3 regions of the Heyndrickxia sp. MSNUG genome follow, and region 2 is predicted to be linked to each of the others. Evidence: riboswitches for the same ligand, from Rfam matches in the RefSeq annotation. Region 2 holds a riboswitch; each other region holds the start of a gene.
The links. A riboswitch is a leader RNA that binds a small molecule or an ion and turns the genes downstream of it on or off. The one in region 2 is predicted to bind lysine.

Region 1: another riboswitch for lysine. It lies ahead of AABM38_RS20780 (Na+/H+ antiporter NhaC family protein); the one in region 2 lies ahead of AABM38_RS17785 (aspartate kinase).
Region 3: another riboswitch for lysine. It lies ahead of AABM38_RS23805 (transporter substrate-binding domain-containing protein); the one in region 2 lies ahead of AABM38_RS17785 (aspartate kinase).

What each region holds. Positions count from the first base shown of each region.
Region 1 covers NZ_CP150978.1:4,101,837-4,109,943, forward strand. Annotated here, with positions in the region: gene AABM38_RS20775 (sodium-dependent transporter) at 1-867, opposite strand, end outside; gene AABM38_RS20780 (Na+/H+ antiporter NhaC family protein) at 1,103-2,689, opposite strand; lysine riboswitch at 3,014-3,194, opposite strand; gene yunB (sporulation protein YunB) at 3,260-4,018, opposite strand; gene AABM38_RS20790 (HD-GYP domain-containing protein) at 4,078-5,187, opposite strand; gene AABM38_RS20795 (YunC family protein) at 5,419-5,736, opposite strand; gene AABM38_RS20800 (hypothetical protein) at 6,294-6,518, opposite strand; gene AABM38_RS20805 (bifunctional metallophosphatase/5'-nucleotidase) at 6,534-7,910, opposite strand; gene AABM38_RS20810 (DUF72 domain-containing protein) at 7,999-8,107, opposite strand, start outside.
Region 2 covers NZ_CP150978.1:3,520,651-3,528,757, forward strand. Annotated here, with positions in the region: gene AABM38_RS17775 (YslB family protein) at 129-584, shown strand; gene AABM38_RS17780 (nuclease-related domain-containing protein) at 743-1,741, opposite strand; gene AABM38_RS17785 (aspartate kinase) at 2,080-3,312, opposite strand; lysine riboswitch at 3,505-3,682, opposite strand; gene uvrC (excinuclease ABC subunit UvrC) at 3,754-5,526, opposite strand; gene AABM38_RS17795 (hypothetical protein) at 5,542-7,011, opposite strand; gene AABM38_RS17800 (FTR1 family iron permease) at 7,129-8,046, opposite strand; gene AABM38_RS17805 (hypothetical protein) at 8,082-8,107, opposite strand, start outside.
Region 3 covers NZ_CP150978.1:4,783,005-4,791,111, forward strand. Annotated here, with positions in the region: gene AABM38_RS23795 (amino acid ABC transporter ATP-binding protein) at 222-965, opposite strand; gene AABM38_RS23800 (amino acid ABC transporter permease) at 983-1,726, opposite strand; gene AABM38_RS23805 (transporter substrate-binding domain-containing protein) at 1,790-2,623, opposite strand; lysine riboswitch at 2,735-2,915, opposite strand; gene AABM38_RS23810 (YdeI/OmpD-associated family protein) at 3,117-3,782, opposite strand; gene AABM38_RS23815 (PDR/VanB family oxidoreductase) at 3,841-4,809, opposite strand; gene AABM38_RS23820 (dimethylamine monooxygenase subunit DmmA family protein) at 4,833-5,294, opposite strand; gene AABM38_RS23825 (heme-dependent oxidative N-demethylase family protein) at 5,291-6,241, opposite strand; gene AABM38_RS23830 (helix-turn-helix domain-containing protein) at 6,714-7,805, opposite strand; gene AABM38_RS23835 (PQQ-dependent dehydrogenase, methanol/ethanol family) at 8,037-8,107, opposite strand, start outside.

The sequences.
Region 1 (8,107 bases), 580 kb from region 2:
TACAGGCACTCCTGCCTGCTGAGCCATGAATCCTAATGCTGCGAATACACCAATACCAGCTAAAAGCTCAAAGCCAGAGTTTGCAAAACCAGTGATAAATGCACTGTTTGTTAAATCTGTTTTCTTAGGAAGATAGCTTGAATAAGTAATCATAATAGCAAAACCGATTGATAAGCTGAAGAAAATCTGACCATAAGCAGCAACCCATACCTTAGGGTCAGCAATCGTATCCCAATTCGGCTTGAAGAAAGCATCAAGTCCCTGAGCAGCACCATCAAGAGTCAAGGCTCTGACAACGATGACCATGAAAAGAACTACAAGTGTTGGGATCATGATTTTGTTTGCCACTTCAATCCCTTTTTTAATCCCTTTCAAAAGAACAAAGAATGTAATTCCCCACACAAGAACCATAGGCCAAAATACTCCTGGGACAATCCCGCCTACATCCCCTGCTTTGTCAGCCAGCTTCAGGTAGCTGCCGAAAAGGAAACCCTCAGAATCTTTTCCCCATTTCTCTCCGAATGAGAAGAATGCATATGAACCTGACCATGCAATGATAGCGGCATAATAAGTTGAGATGACAAAAGAAACAGCAACCTGCCACCAGCCAAGCCATTCCCATTTCTTATTCATACGTGCGAAAGACAATGGTGAAGATCCTCTATACTTATGCCCGATTGTAAATTCAAGAATCAGCAACGGAATGCCTGCTGTCAGCAAAGCGAATAAATAAGGAATAAAGAAGGCTCCTCCTCCATTCTCATACGCTACTGCGGGAAAGCGCCAAATATTTCCCAACCCTACTGCAGAACCAATTGCTGCAAGAATAAATCCCGACCTGGTTCCCCACTGTGGACGATTTTCCATTATAAATCCCCCTCCCTTTCTAATTCCATGGAAAATGAATTAGAAAGTTTTATATTTTCTGATTATTTAGTCTAAAAATAGTATAGCTAGTTTTTAATTGCTTGTCAAAATATTATTTTGATAATAATAAATTTTTAGCAAATAATATTTTCCCAACTACGTGAAATACACATTAAGGTATGGACCTTTTTCCATTTATTGAAAAAAGCTGTCTGATCATCAGACAGCTTAAAAGTTATTCTGCAAGATTTTCTTTTAATGTTTTTTCTTCCTGCGGTTTGCTTCCAAAGATGAATGCGAAGGCAGCCAGCAGGATTACCACCACTGCAAGTGCAGCAATAGTGCTGCCAGTGAATCCAATGACAAGGAATCCAACAGCCGAGATTGCCGCCGTAATCAGCGCATATGGCAGCTGAGTCATGACATGGTCCATATGATTTGATCCAGCACCCGTAGATGAGAGAATCGTTGTATCGGAAATCGGTGAACAGTGGTCCCCAAATACTGCTCCAGCTAATACTGCCGCCAATGCAGGCAGAAGCATGCTAATATCAGATGCCGCTGCAATGTCCCCAGCGATTGGAAGCAGGATTCCAAATGACCCCCAAGAGGTTCCTGTTGAGAATGCCATGATTCCAGCGACTAAGAACAGAAGGAAAGGCAGGAAAGAAACATTCATATTTGAGCTTTCCACAATTCCAGAAAGATATTTTCCTGTTTCAAGTCTTCCGATTAAATCAACAATTACCCAGGCAAAAAGTAAAATATAGATCGCTGGAAGCATTGATTTGATACCCTCTAGCAATCCTTTACCAAATACATTTGCATTCACGCCTTTTAACATTACAGCTTGTCTTACAAAAAGAATCAAGGCGACAGCAAGTCCGAGCAAGCCACCTGTAACAAGAGATTTTGTTACATCTGTATTTTCAAGAATTTTAAAGATTGTCGCTTTGCCTTCAACTGCGCTTAAGCCTGTCCACATCATTGTACCGATTGTCCCAACAACAAGTGCCGCAATGGGCCATACTAGATCCCCAACTGTTCCAGTGGTACTGGTAGGAAGGTCATCTTTTAATTCACCTGGTACCGGTTTACTTTGATTAACTACAATCCCCTCATCAAAAGCACGTTGCTCATGGACCTTCATTGGCCCAATTTCAACATTGCGAAGCGCCACAATAAAGACCATAATAAGTGCAGCTAAAGCGTAAAAATTCATTGGAACGATCTGCATGAATGCCGAAAATGCACTGTATTCCTTAACACCGTGAGCAGCAAGTATTGTGCCAATCAAAGCAATGATATAGGCGCCCCAGCTGGATATAGGTGAAATGACACACATAGGAGCAGATGTCGAATCGATAATGTACGCAAGCTTTGCCCGTGATACCTTTTGGCGGTCAGTAATTGGACGAGTGATTTGTCCTACAGCCAGTGCATTGAAGTAATCATCGATAAAAATAATAATACCTAGAAATGCACCCACAAGCTGTGCGCCAACTCTTGTTTTAACACGCTTCATCGCCCATTCGCCAAATGCACGGCTTCCACCGGAAATAGAAATGAATGCAGTAATAATACCTAATAGCAAAAGGAACAGGATGATATATAAACTGTAAGTGTTCAGCTCTCCATCAGCGATGAAAATCCCTTTTATGGCATCTCCGATGATCGATAATGTTTCGCCAATTTTGAATTCAGCAAGCAGTAACGCTGCAGCCACTATGCCTGTCCCTAATGACAACAGCACCCGTCTTGTGATGACTACCATTAAAATTGCCAACAATGGCGGCAATAATGAATATATTGTGTTCTCCATTTTTTCTCCTCCTTGTTTTTGACAGGGGGAAACTGTTTCCATGAAAAGAGCTACAAGTCCATAAATACAAGGCTCTGTTAAAGCTGAATGTTGATTTTTAATACCCTGTTGATTGTAGTGGAAGGCGCGTAGACTCCTGCGGGCGCAGCTGGTCAGATGAGACCCCGCAGGAGCGAAGCGACGAGGAGGCTCAGCGCCAGCCCCGCGGAAAGCGAAGCGCCTGGAACGGAAATCAACAGCCTTGTTTAACAGAGCCAAATACAAAAAAGAGCAACGATAGAGAAAATCCTATCGTTACTCTTTAAAGCAACTAGTTTCTCCATCACGATCTGTAGCTCCCCATTATGAGATATCCCCATAATGACAGTGATACTCTTGTTCAAAGTACCCCCAGCAAAATAAATGTGACTCATTTAGATTGCTTCGGCAAAACTCCCTTTTAGCTGTGGTCAACGTTGTCATCCTCACACAGCCTACTAATTAATTTTGCTCCTCTACCCCACCGGAATGATAAGGTTATTATTCAATTGATTTCATAGTATAACAATATCGTTATCGTGACAACCATTTTTATTCGCCAGGTAATTCAATTGAAGGTGAAGAATCACCGCCGCCATTATAGAATTGAGGAACTTTTCCAGGATAGTAAAAGCTTCCAATTGGAATATCTTCCTGAACAGTCGCTATTTTCGTTGCAAACGGGATAATTATTTGGACATTTACTTTAACCCTAACAGAAACATTCACGAGTGAGTTATTGATTCCATGTTCTTCTGTTTCCCACACAATATCCGACGTTACATCACCAATAGCATTGAATTTCACTGGTATCATTGGCCCCATATTCCCTAAAAGCGCATTATTGGTGGCTTGCCCTAAAGGCACATAATAAATGATTCCTTCTTTCTTTTCCTCTTCATCCGTGACAATTTCAATATCCGAGAGCATTTCAAGCGATGCGAGATTCCCTCGTTCGGCTTCCTTCAAATTCATTTGCACAAGGTTAGTCGTTTCTGCTTTTACACGATTAATGATCTCAGTATTGAATTTCACTACTGTAGAAGACCCTCCATCTACCGGCACAAACTCTATCACCTTATCAATATCCATACCATTGGCGATTTTCTTATTGATCGCCTTATTAATTACAAGCGTGGCGATTTTTCTTGTTTGAGATTCGGCATAGCTCATCAGCGTAGGCTCGATCCCCTTATCTATAATCCACAGTCCCGCTGCTGTTGAAAAGGAAAAAAAGACGAATGTCAGCAGGAACACATACCTGAAAGGCAAAGGTCCTTTCCGAGGCAGCCGCCGGCCGAATTTTGGCAAAACAAATCCCCCCTCTAAAGCTATATGTATGCTTTAAAGGGGGGAACTAGCCTTAAAATCTAATAATTGTTGGCATACTCATACTTTAGGATTGTGTCACAGCTTACAATCATCAACGATAAATTCGTCTTCAAATTGATTTCGTAAGGCGCGACCCGCAAGCCGTTTTCCTCCAGGATCCTGACAACCGGCCGTTCGCTCAGCCCTGGATTCTGGGCAGCGACTACCCCTTTCCGTCCATCACTTAAAAGAACTGTCAAGCCAATAGGATAGATAGCTACAGCTCTGCGGAAAGCATCGACCACCTTCGGGTCAAAAAGGGTGCCTGAACCCGAATAAAGGATTTCCAGACCTTCATGCGGCAGCATAGCGGGCCTGTACACTCGGTTTGACGTGACAGCATCAAAGACATCCGCCACCCCAAGAATCCGTCCAAACAGGTGAATCTCATCGCCTTTTAAGCCGCGAGGATAACCTGAACCATTCATGCGCTCGTGATGCTGGAAGGCACAATGAGCAACAATTAATGGAACAGTTGGGATATTCCGCAGCAGCTGGAATCCATCCTCGGCATGTGCCTTGATAATCTGGAATTCTTCCCCTGTCAGCCGTCCAGGTTTTGTCAGCACTTCTTCAGGCACCTTCATTTTTCCTACATCATGCAAAATAGCTCCAAGTCCAAGCTGCTCCAGTTCCTTTGGAGTTAGTTTCATTTCAATTCCGATTGCCAGGGCATATAGCGTTACATTTAGCGAGTGCGAAAATATATAGTGATCGTGCATGAAAACATCTGAAAGCATATTGAGCAGTTCCCTGCTGCTTTGAAGTTCATCTAGCAAAATACTAATCAATTTTTTGAACTTTTTTGCCGATTTTTCAAGCACAAAGGAATGCGAAATCGTTGTATCATTTTGAATTTGCTTAAACGACTCTCCAATCGATTTGATGGCATTCACACGCAATTCATCAGAAATCGAATTTGAAAGGAGAAGATCGTCAGTATCAGGATCCTTTATATATAGAAAATCAATACCAAATTCCATTAACCGGTTAAGGATTTTCCTCTCAAGCCGCGCTCCCACGTTTAAAAGAATCTGCCCCTGGTCATTATAAATGGCTTTTCCAAGTAAAGCTCCTTCATTCACTGAAGTGGTGGCTACCAGTCTCATGTCAATTCCCACTTTATCGGTTTGTTTTTGGCTTTTTCGAAATAGGTGCTTTGCCACGAGGTTTACGAAAAAGACCTTAGCGTTCAGCAAGAAAATATTACATAATACGACAATTATTTCTTACATTTTAACACATCTATTTATCGATTGGTTATGGTATTATGAATATTTTTACATTGGGAAAATAATCGGAAGAATGGGATCTCCTTCAATTCAAAGCAAAAAGACAGCCTAATCAGGCTGTCTTTCATTCATAAGCAGCAAAGCTTCCTTGCCGACCATGCCCTTTATTGCCCCCGTGTTCTCAGCTTCGAATGTAACTGACTCTAATGGTGCTTCAAGCAACTCTTCAATTGTTTTAACACCAACGGCTCTGCCGGCAATGACTTTCCTGCTCTTAAGCTTTTCATTCAGAAGCGCGACATCAAGAGCGCCGCACATAATATAGCCGTGATCTCCTGTAACTACAAGCAGATTGGTTTTAGGCAATCTGACGGTTATGCATAAAAAAGTTCTGCCTTCTATTTCAATCGGTGACATTTCGATCATGAACACACTCTCCTTCCATCCATCCAATAACACTCTATGAAGGGAAGGGAAAAAGCGTGATATTTTGATTAAAGATTGATGTTCACATAAGGGATTTTCGTAAAATTTGTTGTTATTTATGCGATTCACTTTCTGAAATTACTTGTTAAAGTGCAATGATTCACCATTGGACCAACTGGGAGGGCGAAGTACCGTCATCCAGTAGTTCCAATAAGCCGGTTTGGAACATTGATGTGCGAAAAATCGTCAGCTGGTTGTTCCAATAGGCGACATTAGAACAGTGATGTGCGAAAAACCGTCTTCCCATTGTTCCAATAGGCGGCATTGGAACATTGAAGAGCGAAATATCGTCATCCGGTTGTTCCAATAAGCTGCATTGGAACATTGATGTGCGAAAAACCACTTCCCATTGTTCCAATAGGCGGCATTGGAACACTGAAGAGTGAAAAATCGTCATCTGGTTGTTCCAATAAGTTGCATTGGAACATTGATGTTCGAAAAACCGTCAGCTTGTTGTTCCAATAAGCCGCATTGGAACATTGATGTTCGAAAAATCCTCATCCGGTTGTTCCAATAAGCCGCATTGGAACATTGATGTGTGAAAAACCGTCTTCCCATTGTTCCAATAAGCAGCATTGGAACATTGAAGGGGAAAAAACCGTCAGCTGATTGTTCCAATAAGCCGCATTGGAACATTGATGTGTGAAAAACCGTCTTCCCATTGTTCCAATAGGCGGCATTGGAACATTGTAGAACCCAAAATCCTCATCTGGTTGTTCCAATAAGCCTCCAAAGCGTTATTTATATATAGATGAAAGTTTCCATTCGAGTAAATTCCGCAAGAACTCCGGAAGCCAGTACTTCTTATTTTCGGCTCGATAGATTTCCGAAAAAAACCTCCCAAACGTGAACATATCCGGTATCGCTAAAACATAGTGCTTTTTTGTTTCGAGTGGTACGCCATTTATCAAAATCTGCTGTACGTTACGTTCTTTTCGGAACTCGATACCATCGTACTCCATCACGCCCATAACCGTACCGCGGAAACCAAGCCCTTTTATTTGCATATGCGGCCACTTTTCATCAAGAGTTTGGAGGAGCACCTCCTTAAGCTCCGCTCCTGTTAGCTTGATGGTACATGGATTGATCGGATGCGGGCAAATTTCAAGCAAGTCGAATTGCGAAACTTCTCCTCTTTTTAACCCATGAAGCAGCATTCCCGCATTCATGAATGCACAATCTGCATCACACCATTCACGCAATGCTTGAGTCAGCATTTTTGAAAGTGCTGAGTGTTCCAGCGGGTCTGCCTTTAATTCCTCAGGAAGGAATGCCACGGTTTTAGCCATAAGCTTTTTACCCTCGGCGTAATACCTATCTGCCATCTGCTGCTCATTTTCAGTTTTTTCAGCCTCGTTCATATCATAAAGAATCGCTCTTTTATTAATGATTTGCTTGGAGTGTTCATGCATCTTCACTGTTACATGGCCGGTATAATAGCCATGCTTGCCTGCTCCTGCAAGCAAAGTTAAACCAATTTCTTTTCCCTCGTGTAAAATGTGGTGCGTATGTCCTCCAAGAATCACATCAATTTCCGGAAACATACCGGCAATAAGTTCATCATCATGAATGCCAAGATGGGATAAAAGGATAATCATATCCGTCTTCCCCTTAAGCTCAGCCAAGCATTTCTTAAGTTCATCAATCGGATCAGCCAGCTTCCAGCCCAGCTGCTCGTAAAAGCGCGCAAAGTTAACCGTCACGCCGATAACACCAATCCTTGTACCCTTTTTACTTATGTATACATAATACGGCTTTGCCCATGCAGGCCTGCTTCCATCAGGCTTATAAAGATTTGCCACGAGCAGTTCGAATGATTTTTCAAGATACATGGAATCCAGGTCCTCAAACGGAAGTGTGATTCCTTCATTATTCCCGATCGTAGCAGCGTCGTAGCCCGCTTCATTCAGCAACCGGCAATTCGCCTTCCCCCTGGTGGCGTCCGAGAGTGGATGCCAGCGGTCCATGTGATCGCCGATATCGAAAATCAGCACCTCATCACCGGCCTCTTCATGCCAGCGCCTCCGCTCAGTCAAGAGTTTATGGATACTTGGCCAATGCTCAAGATGGCTATGTAAATCATTCGTATGGTATATGTGAATTATTTCTTCCATCAAACCATCCATCCTCTTTTAAAATGAAGTGCCCCTGCCTATTTCCGGAAGGGGTCTAGTTATATTTTATGGAGTTTTAAAATTCGGTCTAAAATAAATCAAGCTGCCTTGGGTTCAGTCCTGCGTATTCAATATTTAATATGTCGAGCATCTGCTTAGCATTATCAGCAGCATCTCCGCCTGAATTGTTGTTGAAT
Region 2 (8,107 bases):
GTATAAACATGGAAAATAATTATAGAATCTTTCTTGCCCATCTAAAATTTAACAGATTATTAATTTAGAATCGCTGGTAGTTTTTTTGGCAAATTGTTTATAATAGAGTAATAGAAAGAGGGGAGAACATGAGTGAATTAACAACTTCAGAGCAGCAGACTGAAAGCGAGCCACTTTCCGTTTCCGCTTTTGGGTATGAATTAGTCAGAGAAATCCTTTTGCCAGAACTGCTCGGCAAGGATACTGCTGAAATACTCTATTGGGCAGGTAAACGCCTTGCCCGCAAGTATCCATTATCGACACTGGACGAAACAATCCGCTTTTTCCAGGATGCAGGCTGGGGCACCCTTTCAGTTAAGGAAGAAACAAGAAAACAATTGGTGCTGGAACTTGGCAGCGAGCTGATTTCCTCTCGGTTAAAACATAACGCAAACTCCACATTCCAGCTTGAAGCAGGGTTTCTCGCACAGCAGATGGAATTGCAGAAGAATGCTACAGCCGAAGCCTTCGAACACCCCAATAAGCGTTCATTCCGAATCCAATTCACTATTAAATGGGATAAAAATGATTTTGTTACTGAATAATTTTTTCTGAACCTTGCCGGAAGATGAAGACTAGTGGCTTCGGCAGATGGGTCCAAAATGGAATTTCAAAAAGAAAAGTAACATGGCCAGGGCTAATCGCTCTGGCTTTTTAGTGTATTTTATTTACACCTTTATAGTAATTTCAAGGGCAATATCAGCTAATTCTTTTTAGGAGATTTTAAATGAAAGAATGTCTCTTTATCTTTAGGCATATGATAGACTCGTCCTTTCGTTGCTCCAGAGAATGGGAGGTTTAAAGTAGAAAGCAAATTGCCTGATGATCTTGAAGTTGGTAACAGGAGAAAATCCTTAAGTTCTTGATTCGTCATTGTTGGTTTGATTAGTAGAAAATAGTCCAGAACTGCACTATGATGTGCTGCCTTAGATCGTAGCAAACAGTGAGGACAAACCCATATCCATTTCATTCTCTTCATTCCAAAATAAGAGCACGATGGACATTGTACACCCTTTTGGAGATCAGCGGGTGAAAGAGAGTATATCTTGAGGATATCGGGATGAAAAGGAGAATGCTTTTTCACGAGGGTTTTGGAGATTTTTTTCAGGTCTTTATCTTGAAAAAATTCGTTAAAATGATTTGTATCAATTTTCATTATACGATCAACTAAAACATCTCCTTTTACAACATACTTGTAAAGAAAGGGGTCATCCGTCTTAATTATTGTTGAAGAATTACTGATGACAACAAGAGTATGAATCAGGGGCACTTTAAAATTATTAGCTTGAAGCCACCTATTGAAATGCCACTTTTGTTTATTCACCTGAATGACAGGATGATCATATGCCTTTTCTTTATCTTGTTTTGTTTGGATCATTTGCTCAGAATCTTTTTCAAACAAAAGGGCACCGGAATGATTTTTGGTCTCTATTAGAAGGAAATATCGACGGGTTAGAATGAGGGTATCAATTTGAAACTTCCAGGAATCATCTGTTAGCCGCAAATCACGAAGGATCCAATAATCTTTTTCAGGTAAAAAACTTAAACGGTAGTCGGTATTAAGCTCTCCCTTATATCCTGACTTCCATCCTTTATAATCATCCTTGATTAATGGCAGTTTAGAATTATGATCGTATAGTCTGTTAATAAGTGCTTCAAGCTTTCTGAGCCTGATTGGGTAATCCCTATCTTTTATTATCAAAATAGACCTCCTTGACGCTGTTTTTTCTAATTTTCTTTAAAAGAAGGTCAAATTCCTGCCAATATGCCTGAGATATTATGAATTTTCTAAGGCAGAAGAGCCTTTCATACTAAATTCATTAAGTGAAAATTTTTTTCACCAGTTGAACGAACTTTTTTACCAGTTGGATTAGATAATTCACTAGTTGGAAAGGTTTTTTCACCAGTTGAAGCAAAATATTTCACCAGTTGAGAATTCTTCTCCTATAAAACACCCTACCAGCTAAATTTTTAACACAGCCCCACTCCTAAACAACGAAAAAAGCTTCCCGGAATCAATCCCGGAAAGCTTTCACCCATTTACTTCGTTTTAACCGACTCAGAATACAACTCAAACGCTTCATGCAGTGATTCTACCGCATTCACCATCTGTTTTTCTTCGATCACCGTGGAAACCTTGATTTCCGATGTGCTGACCATTTTCACCTGTACGCCGTGGCCTTCTAAAACTTCAAACATTTTTGCGGCTACACCTGGGTTTGATACCATGCCTGAGCCTACAATGGACACTTTAGCCAGGCCTGTTTCTGATTCAATTGCTTTATAATTCAATAATTCCTTATTGCGTTCTAATACATCTAAAGTTTCTGGTAAATCATTGCTTTTGATTGAAAAAGAAATGTTGGCAGAATCTGCTTCTGTCCTGCTTTGGACGATGATGTCAACATTGATGTGGTTTTGAGCCAATGTTGTAAAAATGGTTGATAGTCCCTTCATTGATGTGCTAACTCCAAGGACTGATACTCTTGTAATTTTGTCTTCAAATGCCACTCCACGAACGATTAAATTCTGTTCCATCCCAATTTCCTCCTCGATGATCGTACCTCTTTCTTTTTCCATGCTGGATCTTACCTCAATTGGCAGCCCGTAGTTCTTTGCAAATTCCACCGCTCTTGGATGGAGAACGCCCGCTCCCAGGTTTGCCAGCTCAAGCATTTCATCATAAGAAACACTTAACAGCTTCCTTGCACTTTTCACATACCTTGGATCTGTCGTGAATACACCCGTCACGTCAGTATAGATATCACACTTATCTGCCTTTAACGCTGCTGCCAATGCTACTGCTGTTGTATCAGATCCGCCACGGCCAAGTGTCGTGATCTGGCCATCATCCGTCACTCCCTGGAAACCGGCTACAATAACAACTTTGCCATGCTCAAGGTCGTTTTTAATTCTGTCCGTTTCGATATCTACAATCCTGGCGTTACTGTGAACATCCTCTGTTTTGATTCCAGCCTGCCAGCCTGTATAGGAAACAGCTTCAATACCCATTTGCGCGAGAGCCATAGAATACAAAGCGATGGTTACCTGTTCACCTGTCGTTAAAAGCATATCCATTTCTCTCCTAGATGGAGCGCTCGAAATTTCATTAGCCATGTCAACTAAATGGTCTGTCGTTTTCCCCATCGCGGATACGACAACCACGATGTTATTTCCATTTTGCATTTCTTCAACAGTTCTGCTGGCAGCGTTCTTGATTCTCTCAACAGTGCCAACAGAAGTTCCTCCGAATTTCTGTACAATTAATCCCATTTACCTTCCCCTGCCTTTTCCTTCTTATTTCTGCCTCTATAAAGAGCTTCATGGCAAAATCCGCATATGTATTTTCCCCTAAGGATGTTTTCGCATGACATTCAGATGTGAATATGGACGAAAAATCCTTATAAATACAAAAAAGCAATGAGAGTGTCTCCCATTGCTTGATAAACGCATATATACGCTGCAACATGAGATAGCACTCCAAGATGGCAATCTTGACAATCCAGCGTTTATTCAACGAAGGACCAGCGGGAAAAAGAATAGGCATTCCCCCACTTCGGCGACCATCCCCTTTCAAAGCCCTTCACAGAATCCTATAATTCTCCTGGCTCTTACTCTTGAAGCTCGCACCTCTATCTTCACTTTAATGCTCTAAAGTGATAGCTATATGAAATTTTTTCTTATTATAGCACACTAAAAAATAGATTGCTACCGTTAGTTCTGCAATTTAGTAAACAGTTCCTGCGCTACAATGGACGGCAAACCAGCAGCAATCAATTCCTCAATGGAGGCTTCCCTCATTTTTTTCACGGATCCAAAATGTTTCAGCAGCGCCTTTTTACGCTTCTCGCCAATACCAGGGATATCGTCAAGCAATGATTGAAAAGCACTTTTCCCCCTGAGCTGGCGGTGGAATGTAATTGCGAACCGGTGGACCTCATCCTGGATTCTTTGCAGCAGGTAAAATTCCTGGCTGTTCCTTGGCAGGCTGATCACTTGCAGTGGATTGCCGTATAAAAGCTGGGAAGTCCTATGCCTATCATCTTTTGCCAGACCCGCGATTGGAATATCGAGGCCAAGTTCATTTTCGAGTACATCACGGGCAGATTCGATATGCCCCTTCCCACCATCGATGATAATCAAATCAGGCAGGGGAAGATCTTCTCTCAGGACTCTTGAATACCTTCGCCTTACTACCTCCCGCATCGACTCATAATCATCCGGTCCTACTACAGATTTGATTTTATACTTACGGTATTCCCTTTTTTCAGGCTTGCCGTCTATAAAAACAATCATAGCGGAAACAGGATCGGTCCCCTGGATATTCGAGTTATCAAAAGATTCGATACGGTGTGGCGTGTAAATGCCCATTTGAATTCCAAGATTCTCGACTGCCTTGATTGATCGTTCTTCATCGCGTTCAATCAGTGAAAACTTCTCAGTGAGAGCGATTCCGGCGTTCTTTGAAGCAAGGCGGACAAGATCTTTTTTCTGGCCTCGCTGCGGCTTTAGCACCTTTACTTCAAGCAGCGCTTCGGCCATTTCCGTATCAACGCCTTCAGGGACGAGAACTTCCTTCGGCTTGAAATGCTCATTCTTCGAGTAAAATTGGCCTAGGTAAGTGAGGATGTCTTCTTCCGGTTCATTATGGATTGGGAACATCGAAACCTCTCGTTCAATTAATTTTCCTTGCCTGATAAAAAATACTTGAACACACATCCAGCCCTTGTCCACGACGTACCCAAACACATCGCGGTCGGTAAAGTCAGTCGAGGTCATCTTCTGTTTTTCCATTGTAGCCTCAATATGAACAATTTTATCGCGGAATTCCTTCGCTCTTTCAAAATCCAGTTCTTCAGCAGCCGCGGCCATTTTAGCTGTTAAATCAACTTTAATATCTTTAAAGCCTCCGTTCAGGAAGCGGGTAATTTCATCTGTGATTTTTTTGTACTCTTCCTTGCTTACATCCTTTACGCAAGGCGCGAGGCACTGACCCATATGATAATAGAGACAAACCCGGTCCGGCAGCGTGGAACATTTCCTTAGTGGATAGATCCTGTCCAAAAGCTTTTTCGTTTCATTGGCTGCCTGGACATTCGGATATGGCCCGAAATATTTCCCGCTGTCTTTTTTAACCTTGCGGGTGATGATCAGCTTTGGATGGCGTTCTGCAGTCAGCTTGATAAATGGATAGCTCTTGTCATCTTTTAACATGACATTGTACTTAGGATCATATTTCTTGATCAGGTTAATTTCAAGGACAAGTGCCTCCATATCTGAGGAGGTAACGATATACTCAAAATCTTCTATTTCATTTACTAGACGCAGTGTCTTCCCATCATGTGAGCCGGTAAAATATGAACGAACCCTGTTTTTCAGTATCTTAGCTTTCCCAACATAGATGATGGTCCCCTGCCGGTCCTTCATTAAATAGCATCCTGGCTGTGCCGGGAGAATAGCCAATTTATTCTTTATCTGATCATTCATACTGTTCACCCCCTGTTACGGTGTCCATTTATATAAAATAATTTCATTGTAGACTGGATCGAATATTTTTTCGGAGTCGAAACTCTTTATCTTTTCAACTCTCTGATCTATCTCAATTCCCTGTGCCCTAAAGCCATCGACTACTTTATCAGTCAAATACACTGTTTTATCTTTATATAAGCTCTGGTCATGCAGAAATACTTTATACGTATTGATCCTTTTATGTGAATAAGGCATTTTTAAATACTCCAGGACTCTTGTTTCTTCCCATGTATATAACACAAATTCCTCATTGGTCTCCTCAAGAAAACGGGCAAGCTGGTAAACAGCAGGCTCCTCGTTTGCCTGTGTTTTCACAAGGTTCGCTGAAACCATTGCCTGGGCAATAAGAAGTATGAGAATCAATAAACTGCTATAAATACTTGGGTACCTTTTGAAAAATGCAGACAATACTAAGAAGATAAGTATCACTGCCACGGGCAGAATATGTCTGGCCTTATCGATATTTTGAGCAAACAGTGCCCATATGCCATATGCAGACATCATCAAGACACCTAAAGTGAAAGGCATATTCTTAAAAAGCTTACTTTTTGTTCCCGGCCAAAAAATGAATAGGCCGATAACTATATATAATACCATCAAAACATGTGTTCTTGAAAATATTCCCCACCAAAAAATGTTGGTAAACAAGAATATTTTTATTCTGGCAATAATCGATAGGTCATTTGAGGCCGTTGTTCCGCCCCATTCTTGAAAATGGCCGCCAGTAAACCCAAAGGCAAGTTCCAGAAAATTAGCAATTCCGCCTTCTGTCATGATTAGCCCGCCAATCCAGATTAACTGGAACACACCTGCAGCGAGAGTATATGTTAATAGTCCGGAGAATCCAATTTGATGATCTTTCCATTTTTTATAAAAGAGATAAATCATCCCTGCACCCAAAGGAATATAGCTAAGCCTGATCCCCAGGAGTACGCTGAATAAAAACAGCGGCAGCAGCAGCCATTTGCCTGATTTTCTTTCCCAGGCCGTGACAATGCTCCAGAAATACCACCAGAAGACGGCAAGAGCTGCACCTTCCGACATTGGCTGATTGACTATGATCAATGGATAGCTTGCGGTATAAATAATCGCCGCCGCCATAAAGGCGCTCTGCCTGGAAATCAACCTGGATGCGATTAAATAAACCGGAAAGATAGAACTCGCATATATTAAAATATTAAACAGCACCAGAGCTTGACTCGGTTCAGCTACGATGAACTTTGTCAGCAAACCTCCCAGAATAAAGTAAGGATAGCCTGGAAAATGGGGCCGCATCGCCCTAAGGTCATACCTTTCAATTGCAAGCGAAAAATCCACTTGATCCCAGGAAGAAACAAAAGGATTTAACGAACTGAGCTGCAGCCCAAATACATACATTACTACGACCAAACTTACCGCCACTATTGCTGGACTTTTCCATTTGTCATAAGTCAACTTTTTCACCAACTAACTTCTTCATTAAAAAACACTAGAGCCATAATGAAAAATAATAAGGTCTAAACGTATGAAAAAAGCACAAGGAATTTCCCTGTACTTTTTTCTGGAGAGAGGAATCTATGTTTATTTCACCTGCGGTTTCAATACATTTACTTGTTTGTTTTCTGCAGGCTTCTGTTTTTTCGTGCCACGTGTTGAAGTCAGCAGGAAAATGCCTGCAAAGTATCCGATATAAGCAATGACTTCCTCAATGGATGGCATCGAAGAGTAACCGAACAGTGCTTTTAGGAAGATGCCGATATCACCTGATAATAATGGTGCAACTCCGTTGTCACGTACATAGTGTGCATAATCAATTGGATGTTCAGGCATGAACCATGTAATGTCATAGACATGCGGCATTACACTGCCGATCAAGTTTATGTCCTGCATCATTGAAATTGCCTGTACCAATAACCCAGCTGAGATCAGGATGATGAATGCCCCAGTAATTTGGAAGAAGGTTTTAAGCTTAACCTTCATTGTTCCTTTAAAGAACATATATGAAACAACTACCGCAATAAGTGTTCCAGTAAGGGCTCCCCAGCCTTGCATTGCAGCGCCGATATTACCGCCGGTGATTGCAGCAAAGAAGAAAACCGTTTCAATACCTTCACGCAATACAACCAGGAATGAGTGGATGACCATACCGACAATATTTCCTGTCGAGATGAACTTGTTCATTTTCCCTTCCATATTGCCCTTTAAGTCCTTGCTGTGGCTCGCCATCCAGAATACCATTTGCGTTAATAACACGGTGGATACGAGCATGATTCCAATCTTCAGGTAAATTTCGCTGCCCATCGCGGCAAATCCAGTGAATACCACCTGGAACAGGATCGCCACCCCAATACTCGCCAAAACAGCCAGTCCGGCACCCAGCCACACATACTTCGTATACTTAGAGTGGTCCATCCTCTTTAAGTAAGTTGTGATGATCCCGACGATTAACAACGCTTCCAATACTTCACGGAAGGTAATCAGTAATGCTTGAATTTCCATTGCCCATTCTCCCCTCTCCAAGGTGTGGTCAAGCTTTAACCTCTTCTTTTTCTAATGCCGA
Region 3 (8,107 bases), 1.3 Mb from region 2:
AGAAGCCTTTTCGTGTATTTTATATATTGGCTCTGTTAAACAAGGCTGTTGATTTTCGTTCCATGCGCTTCGCTTTCCGCGGGGCTGGCGCTGAGCCTCCTCGTCGCTTCGCTCCTGCGGGGTCTCATCTGACCAGCTGCGCCCGCAGGAGTCTTCGCGCCTTCCACTACAATCAACAGGGTTTAATATCAACATTCAACTTCAACAGAGCCTATATATTATTAATATACTTCAACAAAGGTACGTTTAAGAAACTCTCTCGTACGGTCTTGCTTAGGATTATTGAAGATTTGCTCAGGGCTTCCTTCCTCGGCAATAACTCCCTTATCCATGAACACGACACGGTCTGATACTTCCTTTGCAAATTCCATCTCATGGGTAACGATCAGCATCGTAAGACCTGATTCAGCAAGTTCCTTCATTACCTTTAGAACTTCTCCTACCATTTCCGGATCAAGAGCAGAAGTTGGTTCGTCAAACAACATGACATCTGGCTCCATCGAAAGTGCTCTGGCAATCGCCACACGTTGCTTTTGTCCTCCGGATAGCTGCTTTGGTTTTGCGTTAATATATCGATCCATCCCAACGACCTTAAGATATTTCATTGCTACCTTTTCAGCTTCATCCTTTGAACGTCCCAACACTTTGATCTGGCCCACTGTACAATTATTCAGGACATTATGGTTATTAAATAAGTTAAACTGCTGGAATACCATTCCTAAATGTCTGCGGTAGGTTGGGATATCATGCTTATCATCGAGGATATTCTCTCCATTATAGATGATCTGTCCTCCGCTTGGTTTTTCCAAAAGGTTGATACAGCGAAGAAGAGTTGATTTTCCTGATCCTGAAGAGCCGATTATACTTACGACTTCCCCTTTATTGACCGAAAAGTTGATGTCTTTTAAAACTTCATGTGTTCCAAAGGATTTGTTTAGATGTTGAATATCAATGACCTTTTCCATACTCTCTCCTCCTTCTTCTATAACTTATTTGCCGTCGGTGATTCCTCTCCGAGCATCATCGTGTAATTGTCCGGTCCTTCCAATTTGCGTTCCAAATAAAGCAGGATTCTTGTGACGATAAATGTCATGACAAAATAAAGTACACATGCTACAAAAAATGACTCAAAGTATCTAAAGTTGTTACCGGCAACTGATTTTGTTAAGAAATACAATTCTGATACGGATATAACGTTAAGGACGGATGTATCTTTGATATTAATGACAAACTGATTGCCCGTCGCAGGCAAAATATTTCGAACGACCTGCGGCAATACGACGTTCATCATGGTTTGGAAATGATTCATGCCAATTGCCTGTGCAGCCTCGAATTGGCCTTTATCAACAGAAACAATTCCGCCTCGAACGATTTCTGCCATGTATGCTCCAGTATTGATTGATACGACAATGAGTGCTGCTGCCATTACGTCGATATCCACTCCAAATGCTAAGGCCGAACCATAATAAATGACCATAGCCTGAACAATCATTGGGGTACCGCGAAAGAATTCGATATAAACAGATAAAATGAAATTAATGACTCTTAGTACTATTTTTTTTATTCCGCGTTCTGGTACAGGAATGGTGCGAACCACTCCTGCTATAAGACCAATGATTGCACCTAAGATGGTTCCAATCAGAGAAATATATAGTGTGACACCTGCTCCGCGAAGGAACATAGGCCAGTTTTCCGAAATGATCTTTACGATCCACTCTAAGCTCATTTTTCTCCCCCTTTATACCATCATAAAACCGACTGTACGTATACAGCCGGTTTTACGTCATCCTTATTCTGCTGCAGGCTGGTTCTTAATCGCTTCATCCATGATTTTCGTTTGTTCTTCCTCAGAGATGCCTTTTAAGATTTCATTGATTTTTCCTGTTAACTTGCTGCCTTTTTCAAGACCTACGGCGATTGCAGTATCGTCCTCTGATGTTTTGAACCCATCCTTGAATTCAACCATTGCTAAGTTTTCGTTTGCGCCAGAAGCACTTACCGCTTCAGGGCGTTCTGAAACGTATCCATCAATGATTCCTGATTCAAGCGCAACCCTCATTGCCGGGAAGTTATCCATTGCCGTCGCTTTGGATACTCCTTCAATTTGATCGATTACTGAATAGTGGAATGTATTTAATTGAGCAGTGATTTTCGCACCTTTAAAATCCTGGATTGAAGTAGCCCCTTCGTACTTTCCGCCCTTTTTAACTACCATTACTAGATTTGATTTATAATAGTTATCCGAAAAATCGATTGTTTCTTTTCGTTCTGCAGTTGGTGACATACCTGCGATGATCGCATCAATTTTGCCTGAAGTTAAAGCTGGAACAAGGCCATCCCACTCCGTTTTAACAATCACTAATTCTTTGCCTAAACCATCTGCAATCTTTTTAGCGATTTCCACGTCATAACCGCCGGCATATTCTGATGTTCCAGCAATTTTGACACCGCCATTTGAATCGTCCTTCTGCGTCCAGTTAAATGGTGCATAACCAGCTTCAAGACCTACTTTGAATGTATTTTCATCAGATGAGCCAGACGCTTCATCCTTGCTTCCACACCCTGCCAATAGAATCATTGCTGAAAGCAGCAATACTAGAAATAATGATACTTGTTTTCTCATGTCCGTTTCTCCTCCTTGTTGTTTTTAGAGCTTTTTTTACAAACAAAAAGCGACCTGAGATAAACTCAGGTCGCACTATTTATAGATGCCCTAAATTCCTCTCTTTTCCCTAAATGAGATAGCACAACTCAATAAACTGGGTGTTTATTGAGACAGTCCTGCAGCTCTTAACTGCAGACCCAGCAAGTAATACTGAGAATATTACAAACTTCGGCGACATTTCCTTCTCCCTGGCATCATAGCTTCTCATGCTCCGCTAAGGACTGTTAAATATCGCGCCTCTACCTCACTAGTAAAAGTGAGGTGTAAATATTAAATTATATTAACTAGGCTACAATAAGCTGTTAATTCTGTCAATCTAGTTCTTTTTGAAAAACCAGAAGGATGCGATTCTACATGGCGAGTAAAATCAATGTGTTTTCCCCTGTTTAACCTACTGGAATCAAGCACTTCCGTATTACATTGGCCTCTCTATTACAGGATGCGTTTCCCATTATTTTCTACTATATAAATCCCGGCTCTTGAACCCTGCTCCAAGAATCATTTTCATTTCCTCTCGCCTTTTCGCTTTCGTTGCTTCTTGTTTTGCGCTGTATACAAAACGGGCCCAATCCTTGCGGTATCCTGGTGTGAGGGACTGGTAGAACGCAAGTAATGCTGGATTATCCAACAAATCTTTTTCTATTTCCGGAATCAGCTCAATGTAATCATCAACGCACTGACTCGCTTTACCAGAAGGCTGACTTTTTCTAGCTTCCTCTTTGAGGCCAACCACTGTAAAAGTATCATCCAATCCAACCATACGGGCGAATTTGATCGTGCTTGTCCCAATATAACCATTCTCATCAACGCCTATGCCAGGAAAAATCTCATCACGATGAATAAAGGTTGGGTATACTTTATTCCCTTTTTTAGGATAAGCTAAATAGATATACCCCTTTTTATTTAAACAATTATTCTTGATCACCGTATTTACGATCCTTTTAAAAGCTTCCAGATCAAGCACAAAAGCAAAAATCAGATCATACGATTGATTCTTGTTCAGCGCTGTATCATAACCTTCAAGTTCCGCTAAATAGTCCGAACCCTCTGGGACATTCAAGACTGCCGTTTTTTTATATTTTTGCAAGTTAAGTTTTTCTACAATTGTTTTCGCCATATTTTCCACCTTCTGCTTTAATCCTGAATACAGTAATTCCAGAATGTTAATCTAACCGTTACAAATCCAGCACTAACCTGCCATTCCCGCGCGATACACAACTAAGCATGGACTGTTTTGAACATTGCTGATCTTCCGTTAAAAAGGAATCGAAGTGAACAATCTGTCCTTCGACCACCTTGATTTCACAAGTCCCGCACCCGCCTGCACGGCAGGAGTATGGAACCTTGATCCCATTTTGAAGGAGCACTTCCAATAGTGAAGCATTTTCAGGAACCTCAAGCTGTTTTTTGCTTCTTTTTAGTATTGCCTGGAAAGCATTCTGTTCCTTCTTTGCCGGCGGAGCAAATCGTTCGACATGAATGTTGAACGACGGATAGCCATATGATTTTGCTGCGTTTGTGAAATCTTGAATCATGTTCTCGGGACCACAAAAATACACATGCGTCCCTATCCGATGATTCAAAAGCTGTGTTGGCAATAAACGTTTATTGCCCTCGCCATTTGAAAAATAAAAGTGGCATTGATCTGGATAGGTCTTGCTTAAGAATCCATAAAAAGCACACTGGTCCTTTGACTTCGCTGCATAATGCAGTTCGAAAGAAGAATTTTTTTCAGCCAGCTCTGCCATCATCGATAAAAAGGGAGTGATCCCAATCCCCGCTGCATAGAACACATTATGTTTTGCTTGAAAACTTAATGGAAAGTAATTCTTTGGGTAGCTTATGGGTAATACATCACCTATTTTAACATTTTGATGCCAGTAACGAGAGCCGCCAGTTGAGTCTTTAGCCAAGCGGACCGCTATTTCAAACATACTTGCCTCAGCATTTAGGTTAAAAATAGAATAATGCCTTTCCAATGTACCTGAAGAATGTGGCAAAAAGGTTGTTATATGCGAACCACCGCTAAAGGAAGGAAGCTGAGAGTAATCAAATGCTTGTAAGGTGAACCTTTTAATCGCGGAAGTCTCTTCTACAATATTTCTTACACGTACTTGTAATATTGGATTTCGACGCAAAACCATGCTCCTCCAGTTTGACCAAATGATTATTTTATAGAAGTATAGCCAAGATAGGCCTCAAGACGGCGGGAATAATGACTGGAAACCTCAAGGTCAACTGCACAATGAATACAGATGATATGCAGTTCATCTTCTACATCATTCACACCATGACATTTACAGCAAATTACCCTCGTACTTACAGGTCCCTGTACGTTCAATTGCATTTCATGATCAGAAAAGCCTGCTTCCAAGGCTAGATTTTTCAACCGGTTTATAAATTCCAACTCACCAGATACATATAAATACGTTCCCATTTTCTGCTGATTGAGCCAAAGCCTGAGGAAGGAATCGGATTCATGATCTATTACCATGAAATCAAAAGGGACTTTATTTTCGATTGCTTGTTGAACGGGAATATATAAAGGCTCTGCACTTTTTGAATCGGCACAGAATAAATATTTTCTTTTCCCCTTAGTAAATGAAAACTCCTTTTGTAACCCATTCATCTCTTTTTCATTTCCTCTTCCAAATAGTCAAGTACCTGATTCCGATACAATGAAATTCCTTTATAGTCAGCAATAAAGTCTGGGAGTTCATGGAGGATCGAATAAAATTGTTCTAGCCACGGAGTATGCCGAATGAACCTTTCTAAAGGCAGCATGTGTGAATGGATGGTAAATAAAATACCGTTGCTTTTTGGCAGACGGAAAAGCTTTTGAACCTCAACCCTTAAATGAACAAGTTCTCCGGCATTTTCCTTCGTCACCTGCTTCCTGGCCTGACCCCATTCTGAAAATGTTTCAAGTGAAGTATCTAGTCGGTTACCTGCCATGAGTGACCAGTTCTTCCTCCCCCAGGGAGTACCTGCCTCGATTCGCATTAAAAATTGCAGAATTCGATCATCCAGGTCATCAGTCCGAAAGCCGGGAATTGGTGCATGAATTTCTTTAAAAGACATACCCAGGTCAAAATACAAAGACCAATTTGCCGGAAAGCAAAGCTGACCAGCATCTAAAAACAGGTTGCCATCCCGCTGCATCATCAAGATCAAATCCTCTTGAACATGCCTGCCAATAAAATCTAAAGGCTCCATTCCAAGAGTTGAATTGTCTCCAAATGTAAAGGCGATCTTTTCTTTTGTCTGGACGTTGGAAAATAACCACTTATTATCTCTTTTTTGCAATGTGAATTTATCAGGATAAAAAGTAACTAGATGATCCAAAATCAAATCAACCACTTCCCATTGTGCATTCAAAGTGTGCGGTAACGAATGGCAGCATCGTTCAGGGTGCTGGGAAAGCAGCTCTCTTTTTAGGTTGATTTCTTTTAAATAGTCGTCTGTTAGCTCAATTGAATTCGGCGGATTTAATTGAGTGGCATTATTCGAGTATCGGTAGACATCACTATCCCCAAAAGGGTAAGGAAAAGAAGATACATCTTCATTTGTCGTCATAAATTCACCTGTTTTCAGAATTTTCTTTTACTTATACTATACAAAAAAATAGCTAAGATATCACTGAATAATCAATTACTGTTCTGAACACGGATTAGTGAATTCCAATACTCCTGACGATGCTAGTCCTAAATCCTGACAATCAGCAAAAAACGCACCAACTCATATGGTACGTTTAGGCTGTAGACAAACTCGGAAAATAAAGTTGGTCTACAGCTTTTATTTATTTAGTTGATCTATAAAACTAGTCTGTTGATTTCCGTTCCAGGCGCTTCGCTTTCCGCGGGGCTGGCGCTGAGCCCGCAGGAGTCTACGCGCCTTCCACTCCAATCAACAGGGTTTCAATAACTGATTGGTGAACTATATCTTTGTCTGAAAACTGAACGCACCAACTCATATGGACGTTTTTAGTTATGATTTTTTAGCGTTATCTCCTCAAGAGAACACATTCTATCAAATATATAAAAATGCCCTATTTCACCTTTGTTAGTAAAGATGTAATCAATCTACTTAAATGTTCTTTATCTATAAAAGGAGCAAGGCTCGTCAATAACTCCGAATCCAGATTCTCCTGCTCCGCCTCCACTATTAGCTTCCCTATGTTTTCTTTGCTTAAAAACGGAGCGAGTCCTGCCATTCTTTTAGCATCGATTTTTCCCGCCACAGCTTGATTAACTAGCAGATTCAAAGTTCCACTGCTTAAAAACGGCGCGAGCCCTTCGACAATACTCCAACTCATCCTTCCTTTTTCAGCTTGTAAAACTAGTTTCTCCAATTGATCTTTTTCAAGAAATGGAGCAAGATCAACGATACGCTCAGCATTAATATCTCCATTAATTGCTTGATCAACTAAACGACTCATTGAGTCTTCGCTTAAAAACGGAGCAAGAGCCTGTACCATTTCCCAGCTAATATTACTATCCTTTAAATGTATGATGAATTGATCCAGGAGTTCACTGCTCAAAAAAGGGGCAATACTCATAAGATCTTCCACTTTAAGAGAACCCTCATTCAAATTATTTTCTGCTAGTTCAAATAGTAAATTCTCACTGAGAAATGGAGCAATTTCAGTGATGACAGTCCAATCAATTGCTTCCTCCATTGATTCACGGACAACAGCATCCAGCGCATCAGAGCCAAGGAATGGTGCAAGACTTGTAATGACAGCTGAATCGATCCTTTTTACATCCAAGTTTTCTGATACTTTATTAAGCGTACTGGATTTTATGATGGGGGCAACTTCTGTCAGTTCCTCAAGTTCTATTTCTCCCTCATTGATCAATATAGCTACTTGCTCTGGTCTATTTTCTGAAATCTCCTCTACGATTTTGCCAATGTGTGAGTAAGATTGTGTTTCACCGGCATTGATTAAACCATCAATCGTTATACCGAAAATTTTCGCGACCAGCGGCAGCGTACCTATATCGGGAAGTGATTCCCCCCGTTCCCACTTAGATACTGCTTGATGGCTCACATTTAATATTTCTGCCAGTTCCATTTGGGTCATATCCTGATCTTTTCTTCGTTTTGAAATGAAAGCACCAATCTTACGTGTATCCAGCATGTGAACTCCTCCATTAACTATTTATTCCAGTGCGCCCTGTTAAGAATATCTTATCATCCTGACATTTACCTGCCTATCAAGTGTTGGTTGAATGATAGCTATTCTACTGACAGTTGAAAAATAGCGATTTTTTCAAGATTCATGATCAAAGCAGGCTCTGCGGTTTTTTCCATTTTTAGTCCCGGATTCAAGAAAAATGACCATCCCTCAGGACTGGTCATTTTCTATTTGCTATTTATCCTTTTTGGCGACTACTTCCGTGATATACTCCGTTACTGCCTTTATTTCTTCTTCGGATAAAA